One region of the Weizmannia sp. WK01 genome, then DNA from elsewhere that is predicted to be linked to it. Evidence: riboswitches for the same ligand, from Rfam matches in the RefSeq annotation. Region 1 holds a riboswitch; the other holds the start of a gene.
The links. Region 1 has a riboswitch for S-adenosylmethionine ahead of OF158_RS15230 (YezD family protein). Riboswitches for the same ligand answer to the same signal wherever they lie in the genome.

Region 1 (4,844 bases):
GGCCAGCTCCGGAAACTCGATATCATAGCAAATCAGAATCGCAATTTTCCCGCAATCCGTATCAAATACATTGAGTTCGTTTCCTTCCGCGATCCCCCACCATTTCCGCTCATTTGGCGTAATATGGAGTTTGGTCTGCCTTTCGATCGTCCCGTCGCGCCGGAACAAAAAGGCGACATTGTAAATGCCCCCGTCTTCTTCCACAAAATGGGACCCGCCGATAATGTTGACATTGTAGCGCACGGCAAGCTCTGTAAACAGTTCAATATATTGGTCTGTGTACTCGGAAAGCCGGCGCACTGCCTGGTCAGGACGCTTTTCCTCCAGGTAGGACATCAGCTGCGTGGTGAAAATTTCCGGAAAAACGGCAAAATCAGAACCGAAATCCGCTGCCACATCGACATAATATTCCACCTGTCTGACAAAATCATCGAAGGAATCAATTTTTTTCATCATATATTGGATTGCTGTAATCCTAACCGGGAACGAAGCATGATAGACACGGCGGGACTTCGGCAAATAATCAACGTTATGCCATTCCATAAGCGTTGCAAATGAAGCGGATGCTGTATCATCCGGCAAATACTGCCTGTTGATCCGCATAATCTGGAACCCTTCAAGCAGCTGGAAGGAAAGAACCGGGTCATATATATTGTGCATCTCAACCTCTTCCACGTATTCGCGCGGGGTCATTTTGTCTTTATATTTGCTGTAATTCGGAATCCGGCCGCCAATGATGATGCTTTGAAGGTTCATTTTCCGGCAAAGCTCTTTCCGTGCCTCATACAATCGATGCCCGAACTTCATGCGCCGGTATTCCGGGTCGATCATCACTTCAATGCCGTACAGGTTGAGCCCGTGCGGATTATGGTTGGTAATATAGCCGTTCGCGGTGATCGTATCCCATGTATGCTGATCCTCGTATTCATCGAAATTGACAATTAAGCTGGAGCAGGAACCGACAACTTTCCCTTCGTATTCCACGCAAAACTGCCCTTCCGGAAAAATCCGGATATGGCTCTCGAGCTGCTCGCGTTTCCACGGCTCCATCCCCGGAAAACATTTTTTCGACAATGCCATAATATCATCAATGTCTTCGAACCGGATGTTCCGCACCTCGATTTTCTTCTCAAACTTGGATACATCTGTCTCTGGCACAATCTCACACCCTTAACACACTTTTTCTTTTTATCATACCCTATCCGGAACGGTTTTTCCCGAAAAACAACTCTTTGTATCCTTTCATCATCCAGCAATTGGAATACCTCTCTCTAGATGTTCATTTCACCGTGTACAATGAGATGATGGAGTGTCTTCCCATTTTTTCACTTACCTGCCCTTCGAGTAAACCGAAATGTTGAAAATATAAGTTGACAAATCGGAATAATATTATTTATCATAGTTTTAACAAATTATTTTCTTGCTATACAACTTATCAAGAGAGGGGGAGGGACTGGCCCGAGGAAACCTCAGCAACAGATTCTTTTTGGGAATACTGTGCTAATTCCAGCAAGCGTCAAGCTTGGAAGATAAGTTAAGGAGTGCGCCCTCTTCTTAACTTTCTTGAAGGGGGCCTTTCTTTTTTGGATCATCCGAATTGCCGGCCGGACCACCAGGCACACACGAAATTTATTTTTGGGGGTAGTGAAAAATGGCTCATATTGATGAAACAAAAATCGCCCGCATTATGGAATCATTGCAAAAACTGGAGTTTGGAACAGTGGTCATTTCGATCCATGAAGGGAACATCACACAGATCGAAACAACCGAGAAAGTCCGGTTTGCACTGGAAAAGAAAAAAGCGGCACTTCCCAACCAAAAGATGGGATGACGGGCGCCGGTACTCCGGTTATCGCTTTCCCCGTTTTTCGTACGACACGAATGCCGGCATTTGGATATCGTCCAAATGCCGGATTTGTTTATGAGTACAAAGATATTGAAGTTTGCGGAAACAATGTTTTTAAAGCAGCATTCAGGCGGTCAGCTGCTTGCCGGTCGAGTTCATAGAGTCCATCCCTTTTTTTCACTTGTTGGTCGAGAATAAACACCCCTTTTTCTATGCACGTTGTCCCGAGTGAGGCCAAAACCGGTTTCAAGGCGTAATCGAGCGCGAGCAAGTGGCCGAATGTACCGCCCATGGCGAGTGGCAGCACCTGCTTGCCGGATAAGCCATTTTGCGGCAAAAGATCCAGAAATGTCTTGAGCAATCCGGAATAAGACGCTTTATAGACCGGTGTCAAAATGATTACCGTATCGCCTTCTTCTACTTTTCTTAATGCCCTGGTGATGGGCGGGCTTTGCCGGGCATTCATTAAATCGCCGGCCGGAAGTTCCCGAATATTGATGAGCTCCGGTTCGTACCCGTGCCCCCTTAACCCGGCCCTGATATAATCACGGATCCCATTTAATCTCGTATACGCAGAAGGGCTCCCGTTCAGCAGTACCACTTTTTCCGCCATATGAATCCCCCAATTCTTCCTTAATTTTTCATTGCGTGCAACAGCTGATGGCCGTTGTTCCCTAAAATGCGGTTTAAAATATGATTGGTTGTTGCTGAAAAGAGGGCGTGGTCCCTTTTCCGTGGATAAGGAAGTTTTACCGGATAATCCATCGCAATTTCCCCCTCTTCGATTAACACAACCCGATCAGCGAGGGCGACTGCTTCTTCCACGTCATGTGTCACCAATATGGCCGTAAAATGTTTTTCAAGCCAAAGCGACTGGATCAGCGCATGCATTTCAATCCGGGTTAATGCATCGAGCGCCCCAAGCGGTTCATCGAGGAGAAGGATGTCCGGCTCATGGATTAATGCCCTCGCCAGTGCCACCCTTTGTTTCTGGCCGCCGGATAAAGACGAAGGCCAATCATTTGCACGCCCTTCCAGCCCGACTTTTCCAAGCATTTCAAGTGCCTTGTTCTTCCAGTCGCCCGCAAGGCCAAGCCCGACATTTTGAAGCACGGTTTTCCATGGGAGCAGGCGGCCGTCCTGAAACATCATTTTTGCCGATCCGTTTCTGCCGGATAAAGGCGCCCCGTTTATAAGGATTTTTCCGCCGCTTGCCGCTTCAAGTCCTGAAAGCAGCCTGAGAAGCGTACTTTTGCCGCATCCGCTCCTCCCAACAATCGCAACAAATTCCCCTTTTCTTATTTTTAAATGAAGATGGCGCAGGATGCGATGGCTGCCGAATGATTTCTCCAGCCCCTCAATCTCTACAGCAAACGCCTTTTCTTTCGGCATCGTTTCCTCCTCCTTTATTTTTGATATGACGGGTGCCACTTTAACAATCGTTGTTCTGCGATTTTTGCCAGCCAGTCGGACAGTTTTCCAAGAAGGGCATATAAGACAATGCTCAAAACGACAACATCAAGCTGCATGAACTCGCGGGCGTTCATGGCCATATAGCCAATGCCGGAGTTGGATGCAATCGTTTCGGCCACAATCAGGGTTACCCATGTGACCCCGAGCGCATAGCGCACACCGACCAAAATGGAAGGAAGCGCCCCCGGCAGGATCATATGCCAAAAAAGTGCCGTCCCTTTCAGCCCGTAAACTTCTCCCATTTCAATCAGCGCTCTGTCCACCGAGCGGATGCCATGGAACGTATTTAAATAGATTGGAAAAAAGGTGCCGAGCGCAACGAGAAACAGCTTCGCTTCTTCCCCGATCCCGAACCATAAAATGACAATCGGAATTAGGGCAAGGTGGGGAACGTTTCGGATCATTTGCACGGTACTGTCGAGCAGGCTTTCCGCTTTTGTGGACAGCCCGGTAAACAACCCGAGTCCAAATCCGATTCCGCCGCCAACCAAAAATCCGATCAGTGCCCGTTTTGTGCTTGCGCCGATATAATCGAAAAGCTGTCCGGATTGTGTGAGACCCCAAGCCGCTTTTACAACGGCAACAGGGCTTGGGAGCACATTGGGTGGCAAGATGCCAGCAGAACTTGCAAGCTGCCAGGCAAACAGCAGGCAAACCGGCACCACCCACGGCATGACGCGTTTTTTTAACATCAGATCGGCCTCCTTACTTTAATACTTTCGGCAGTGCATCGTTCGCCACAATCTCGCCGAACGGGCTGATGACATTGGAAACGGGGGCATCAGGCTGTTCAAGCGGAAGGTATGGGAACAACAGCTCAGCCGTCCGGTACGCTTCTTCAAGATGCGGATAACCGGATAAAATGAACGTTTCAATGCCAAGCTCTGCATATTCCTTCATTCTTTCTGCGACAATTTCCGGGCTCCCTACAAGCGCCGTTCCCGCCCCGCCGCGCACGAGCCCAACGCCGGCCCAAAGGTTCGGGCTAATTTCAAGATTGTCCCGGCTGCCGTTGTGAAGAGATGTCATCCGTTGCTGGCCGACCGAGTCAAACCGTGAAAAAATCTTTTGGGACGCATGGATGAGTTCATCATCAACATACCGGATCAAGTCATTGGCTGCATCCCATGCCTCGTCTTCTGTTTCCCTCACAATGACATGGAGCCGAATCCCGAAACGCACTGTCCTTCCTTGTGCTGACGCCAGTTTTTTGACATGATCGATTTTTTCCTTTACTTTTTCCGGCGGCTCGCCCCAGGTCAAATAGACATCGACATGTTTTGCCGCCACTTCCTGCCCGATTTCTGACGACCCGCCGAAATAAAGTGGCGGATAAGGCTGCTGCACCGTTGGGTAAAGCAGTTTGCTCCCTTTTACGTTTAAATATTTGCCTGTAAAATCCGCTTCCCTGTTTTCGAGCAAGTTCCGCCAGATGGTCAGAAATTCATCGGTCAGTTCATAACGTTCGCGGTGGCTGAGGTGGAGACCGTCCCCGGCCAGTTCAACCGGATCTCCCCCTGTGACA
Region 2 (4,844 bases), 1.5 Mb from region 1:
AGACCGTCCGGGCCGCAACATTGTTCAATGGGATCAGCCCAGAACATCGTATAAGTTTTCCGGATCGCCTGTTGGCATTCGCATGGCGGCCTTCGCACGAATCTGCCGGACCCGCTCCCCGCTTTTACCGGGCTGTAACGGCTGTTGCTTTTGTAATGGCCTGATCGAGGTCGGCTGTCAAATCTTCGACGGCTTCAAGCCCGACGGACAGGCGGATCAAATCGCCTGTGACCCCTGATTTTTCCAGTTCTTCATCGCTCAGCTGCGAATGCGTAGTCGTTGCCGGGTGGATGATCAGCGATTTCGCGTCGCCGACATTCGCTACATGCGACCACAGCTTAATATTGTCGATCACGCGTCTTCCTGTTTCCCGGCCGCCTTTCACACCAAAGTTGACAATGGAGCCGTAACCGCCGTTCAAATATTTTTGCGCCAGCTCATGGGACGGATGGTCTTCAAGGCCCGGGTAATTGACCCAAGCAACATCTGGATGGTTTTTCAGAAATTCCGCGACTTTCAATGCATTTTCGTTATGCCTTTCCACACGCAGATGCAGCGTTTCAAGCCCTTGCAGGAATAAAAAGGCGTTGTCCGGGCTTAAAGCAGGCCCGAAGTCGCGCAAAAGCTGAACGCGAAGTTTTGTGGCGAACGCAGCCTGTGCCGTGTCGACGCCGTAGCGCAAGCCGTGATAGCTCGGATCCGGTTCGCTAAAGTCCGGGAATTTGTCTGTGTTCCAGTCAAAACACCCGCCGTCAACGGCAACACCGCCGATCGCCGTTCCGTGCCCGCCGATCCATTTTGTCGCCGAATGGACAACCACGTCCGCGCCCCATTTGATCGGATTCGCGCCATACGGAGAAGCAAACGTGTTGTCGACAATCAAAGGAATACCGTTTTCATGGGCCACTTCCGCCACTTTTTCCACGTCGAGCACCTGCAGGCTTGGGTTGCCGATAATTTCCGCGTACAATGCTTTTGTTTTCGGGGTGATCGCCTGGCGGAACGCTTCAGGGTCGGACCCGTCCACAAACTTGACGTTAATGCCGTATTTCGGCAATGTCACAGCAAACAAATTATAGGTGCCGCCGTAAAGATTGCTGGCGGATACGATGTCATCACCCGCACGCACGATGTTCAAAATGGAAAAGGCAATGGCCGATGCGCCGGATGATAAACCGACAGCCGCTGTTCCGCCTTCCAGTGCAGCAACACGTTTTTCAAAAACATCCACAGTCGGATTGCCGAGACGGGAATAAATGAAACCTTCTTTTGATAAATTGAAGACGCCCTCCGCATGTTCTGTATCCGGAAAAACGTAAGAAGTCGTCCGGTATACCGGTACGGCGCGCGATCCTGTCGCCGGGTCCGGTTCCTGGCCGCCGTGCAACAATAAAGTTTCCGGTTGGAATGATGGTTGTGTCATTTTAAAGCCTCCTGATTTTTTAAAATTTTTTCGTGAAAGATGGAAGAGGAAATGAAAAAACCCTCTTCGTAAGGGAAGAGGGTTACAATGTATGTAAGTTCCTCCCTTATCTTTCAGACGCATGTCTGTAGGAATTAGCACCTTTTCAGGCAAATGCCTGAAGGTTGCCGGGCTTCGCAGGGCCTAGTCCCTCCGCCGCTCTCGATAAGAGTTTCTTTTCATAATTCAATTTTGAATGACTTATTGTTTAAGATTATAGAAGAACAATGGCAAACCGTCAACCTTTTTTTGAAAAAATTTTCTTTTTCTTCTACAATATTGGCGACAATAGCCGGGAAATGGACTCTTTAAACCGCACATAAAGCGGCCGGTTCTGGTAATCATGGAGCGTTAATTCGGTTGATTCGGCCATATCGTCCCGGAAAACGCCGGCAAGTGTGCCGGAAAGCTCACGGTCGTACAGCACGGCGTTCACTTCAAAATTGAGACGGAAACTGCGCACATCGATATTGGCCGTCCCAACGGAAGCAATTTTCCCGTCTACGACAATCATTTTCGCATGGATGAACCCTTTTTGATAAATGTACACTTTGACGCCCGTTTTTAACAGCTGGCCGATGTTGGAAAGCGTCGCCCAATAGACAAACATATGATCCGGTTTATTTGGAATCATAATCCGAACATCCACTCCGGATAAGGCGGCAAGCGTCAGCGCATTCAGGAGGCTGTCATCCGGAATAAAATACGGTGTTTGCAAATAAATATATTTTTTGGCGGAATTGATCATTTTAATATAGCTGTTTTTAATCTGCTCCCATTCAGAATCGGGGCCGCTTGAGACGATTTGGATATCGGTTTCACCCTGCGATGGGATGACCGGGAAATAACGTTCTTCATCTCTTACATCATGCGGTGACGCCTGATTCCAGTCCAAAATAAAGCGGGTCTGCATGGCATAAACAGCACTCCCTACAATCCGTAGATGCGTATCCCGCCAGTAACCGAATTTCTTATTCAGGCCAAGATACTCATCCCCGACATTAAAACCGCCGATATATCCGATCTGCCCATCAATAATCGCCAATTTCCGGTGATTCCTGAAATTGACGCGCAAATTGACGAGCGGGATCCGGGCAGGAAAAAAGGACGCCACTTCCCCACCAGCAACAACAAGCGGCCGGAAAAATTTGCGGCGGAACAGCATCCGCGACCCCATATCATCATAAAGCAGCCGCACCTTTACGCCTTCTCTTGCTTTTTGCGACAGCAGTTCAATCAATTCATGGCCGAGGCGGTCATTCCGGAAAATATAATATACAAGATGAATACTGTCTTTTGCATTCCGGATGTCTTCAAATAAAGCCTCGAATTTTTTCCTGCCGTCTGTAAATATATCGACGTGATTGTCCTGGGAAAGGATTGCCCCGTCATTCATCAGCAGCATATAAACGAGATCCTTGTACTGGATTGTCCGCTCATCATGAAACGGAAACCGGTTTTCGCGCAGCAGTTCAATTTGCTGCTGGGAAATTTCCTTAATGCCGATCTTCTCCTGTACCTTCCAGTCAAAAATTTTCCGGCGGCTTAAATTTTGCCCGAATACCAAATACAGGATAAAGCCGGCAATCGGCAGGAATAATAGCACCAAAAGCCATGCCCAAGTTGCGCCGACATCTCGCCGTTCCAGGAAAATAACGGTTCCCGCCAGAATAAAATTCAAAAGAAACAAGATAACCAGTAGTACCGTTATAATCATTGCGTTCTCCTTTTCGTACACCCTTTGTTCCTGCTTGAGGTTTGTTCCCGGCCGGTATCCGGGAACACGGTGAAGTGTTTTGGAATTGATATAGGATATGTTTGCGCAGCAAAAATAACAATTGTATCATACCATAATATTTGCGCCTTACCTATCGTACAGCACTTTCCGTATGTGTCAAGTTTTTCTCGACAAGGTTTAAATATCGGGTATTCCAAGACACTCTTTTTGTACACTTTCGGCTACCGTGCTTTACTTGCTCGGTGTAATTTTCGGAAAAGATGTAATATTTCCGTATAAAGATGGATAACGGGGATGTTGAGGCGCGCGAAATTCACTCGCTTTCCGCGGGCGGCCGGCGAGCCTCCTCGCTCGTACCTCGCTGCGGGGTCTCTCCTGGCTCGCTTTTCCCGCAGGAGTCTCGTAAATTTCGCGCGCCTCAACGATCAGTCCCCACTGAGCCAGGCTTAAAACGAAAGCTCTAATATTTTGCTTAAATGTCCCATTGCCGATGAACTGCTTGAATGCAGGGCAACTGATCCGTGCTTTACGCCCACTGACGGGCGTACAGGCTGCTTGAGTAGTTGAGACATCCTGATGGATTGTTTCAAGTTCCGTTGCTTTCTCTCGCTTCTTGAACGGTGTTTCAGATAGGCTTCTCTCAATGTCCCATTGAGTATGCCTTGTTTGATTTTCACCATGGCTTCTGCGCCAAGTTCACTCCAATGCATGCCCCTTTTTTTCATCCTGAAGGAGATATGCCTTTGATTCGATTCCATCGCTCCTAGGCCTCTCGCACCTTCCGGCACGTTTTTCACCCTGTCCCTCCAGTCAAAAATGCGGTCCCAGTTTTTCAAGATATACGAACGGAATTCCTTGATTTTCTTGAGGGCCTTTTTATCCGTCAAGGTGCTTTCGTGCGTATCCAAATATAACGTGAATTGGTCCAGGTCATGCGTTCTAATCGCTTTTCTAATTTGCTCCTTGATCTCGCTCTTTCCGCCCCCAAATGTCCTTATGATGGCTTGTGCAACGTGGTAGGTATCCAGCTGGTTGAGCACCGGAAATTCCGACTGTGAGAATGCTGTTTGAAACCGTTCAGCTGTGTACCCAGCACCTCCATCACTGTTTGTAATGACTTGCGCTTTTTCGAGGGAATAGGTGTTGGCAGCTGTGGCTTGGACTTCATCCCAAAATGTCTGAATGTCTTCCGTCGTCATGATGACTGTGGGCTGACGCAGGGAGACCCTTTTTCCATTGGTTTCCCATCCCTCATAGAGAATGGCGTGGTGGACTTCCATACTCTGTTTCTTTTTTAGTCCCCGAACGAATACACCATCTGCTTCAGAAAACAGGTAGTCTACCTTCTTCCCCTCAGGCAGGGAAACAGCTATTTCTAGCTCTTCTACAAGTGCCTTATCGGCTTCCGCCTGAGTTTTCCCTACGTGTTTTACCATGTTCCCTACAGTTGTGTGACTAAGACTCACTGCTGTCCACTCTTTTAAAATATCAGCTACTTCCCGATAGGTGTTCTCACTTGCCAACTCTGCCACCTTTAATTCCACTAACGGGCTGTATCGTTGGTGTGGTACCAGCCCTAACCATTCATCCAGAGGATAATGGGAATTTCCTCTCTTGTCATGCATTAATGAGCGTTTAAAGGTC

Region 2: linked by a shared signal. The riboswitch ahead of OF158_RS04535 (O-acetylhomoserine aminocarboxypropyltransferase/cysteine synthase family protein) and the one ahead of OF158_RS15230 (YezD family protein) in region 1 are both predicted to bind S-adenosylmethionine.

The regions. Positions count from the first base shown of each region.
Region 1 covers NZ_CP109616.1:3,204,801-3,209,644, forward strand. The annotation lists gene OF158_RS15225 (bifunctional GNAT family N-acetyltransferase/carbon-nitrogen hydrolase family protein) at 1-1,161, opposite strand, end outside; SAM riboswitch class I at 1,430-1,536, shown strand; gene OF158_RS15230 (YezD family protein) at 1,652-1,831, shown strand; gene ssuE (NADPH-dependent FMN reductase) at 1,920-2,459, opposite strand; gene OF158_RS15240 (ATP-binding cassette domain-containing protein) at 2,480-3,238, opposite strand; gene ssuC (aliphatic sulfonate ABC transporter permease SsuC) at 3,253-4,011, opposite strand; gene ssuD (FMNH2-dependent alkanesulfonate monooxygenase) at 4,025-4,844, opposite strand, start outside.
Region 2 covers NZ_CP109616.1:1,004,003-1,008,846, reverse strand. The annotation lists gene OF158_RS04535 (O-acetylhomoserine aminocarboxypropyltransferase/cysteine synthase family protein) at 125-1,423, opposite strand; SAM riboswitch class I at 1,527-1,634, opposite strand; gene cls (cardiolipin synthase) at 1,734-3,179, opposite strand; gene OF158_RS04525 (ISLre2-like element ISBco6 family transposase) at 3,647-4,844, opposite strand, start outside.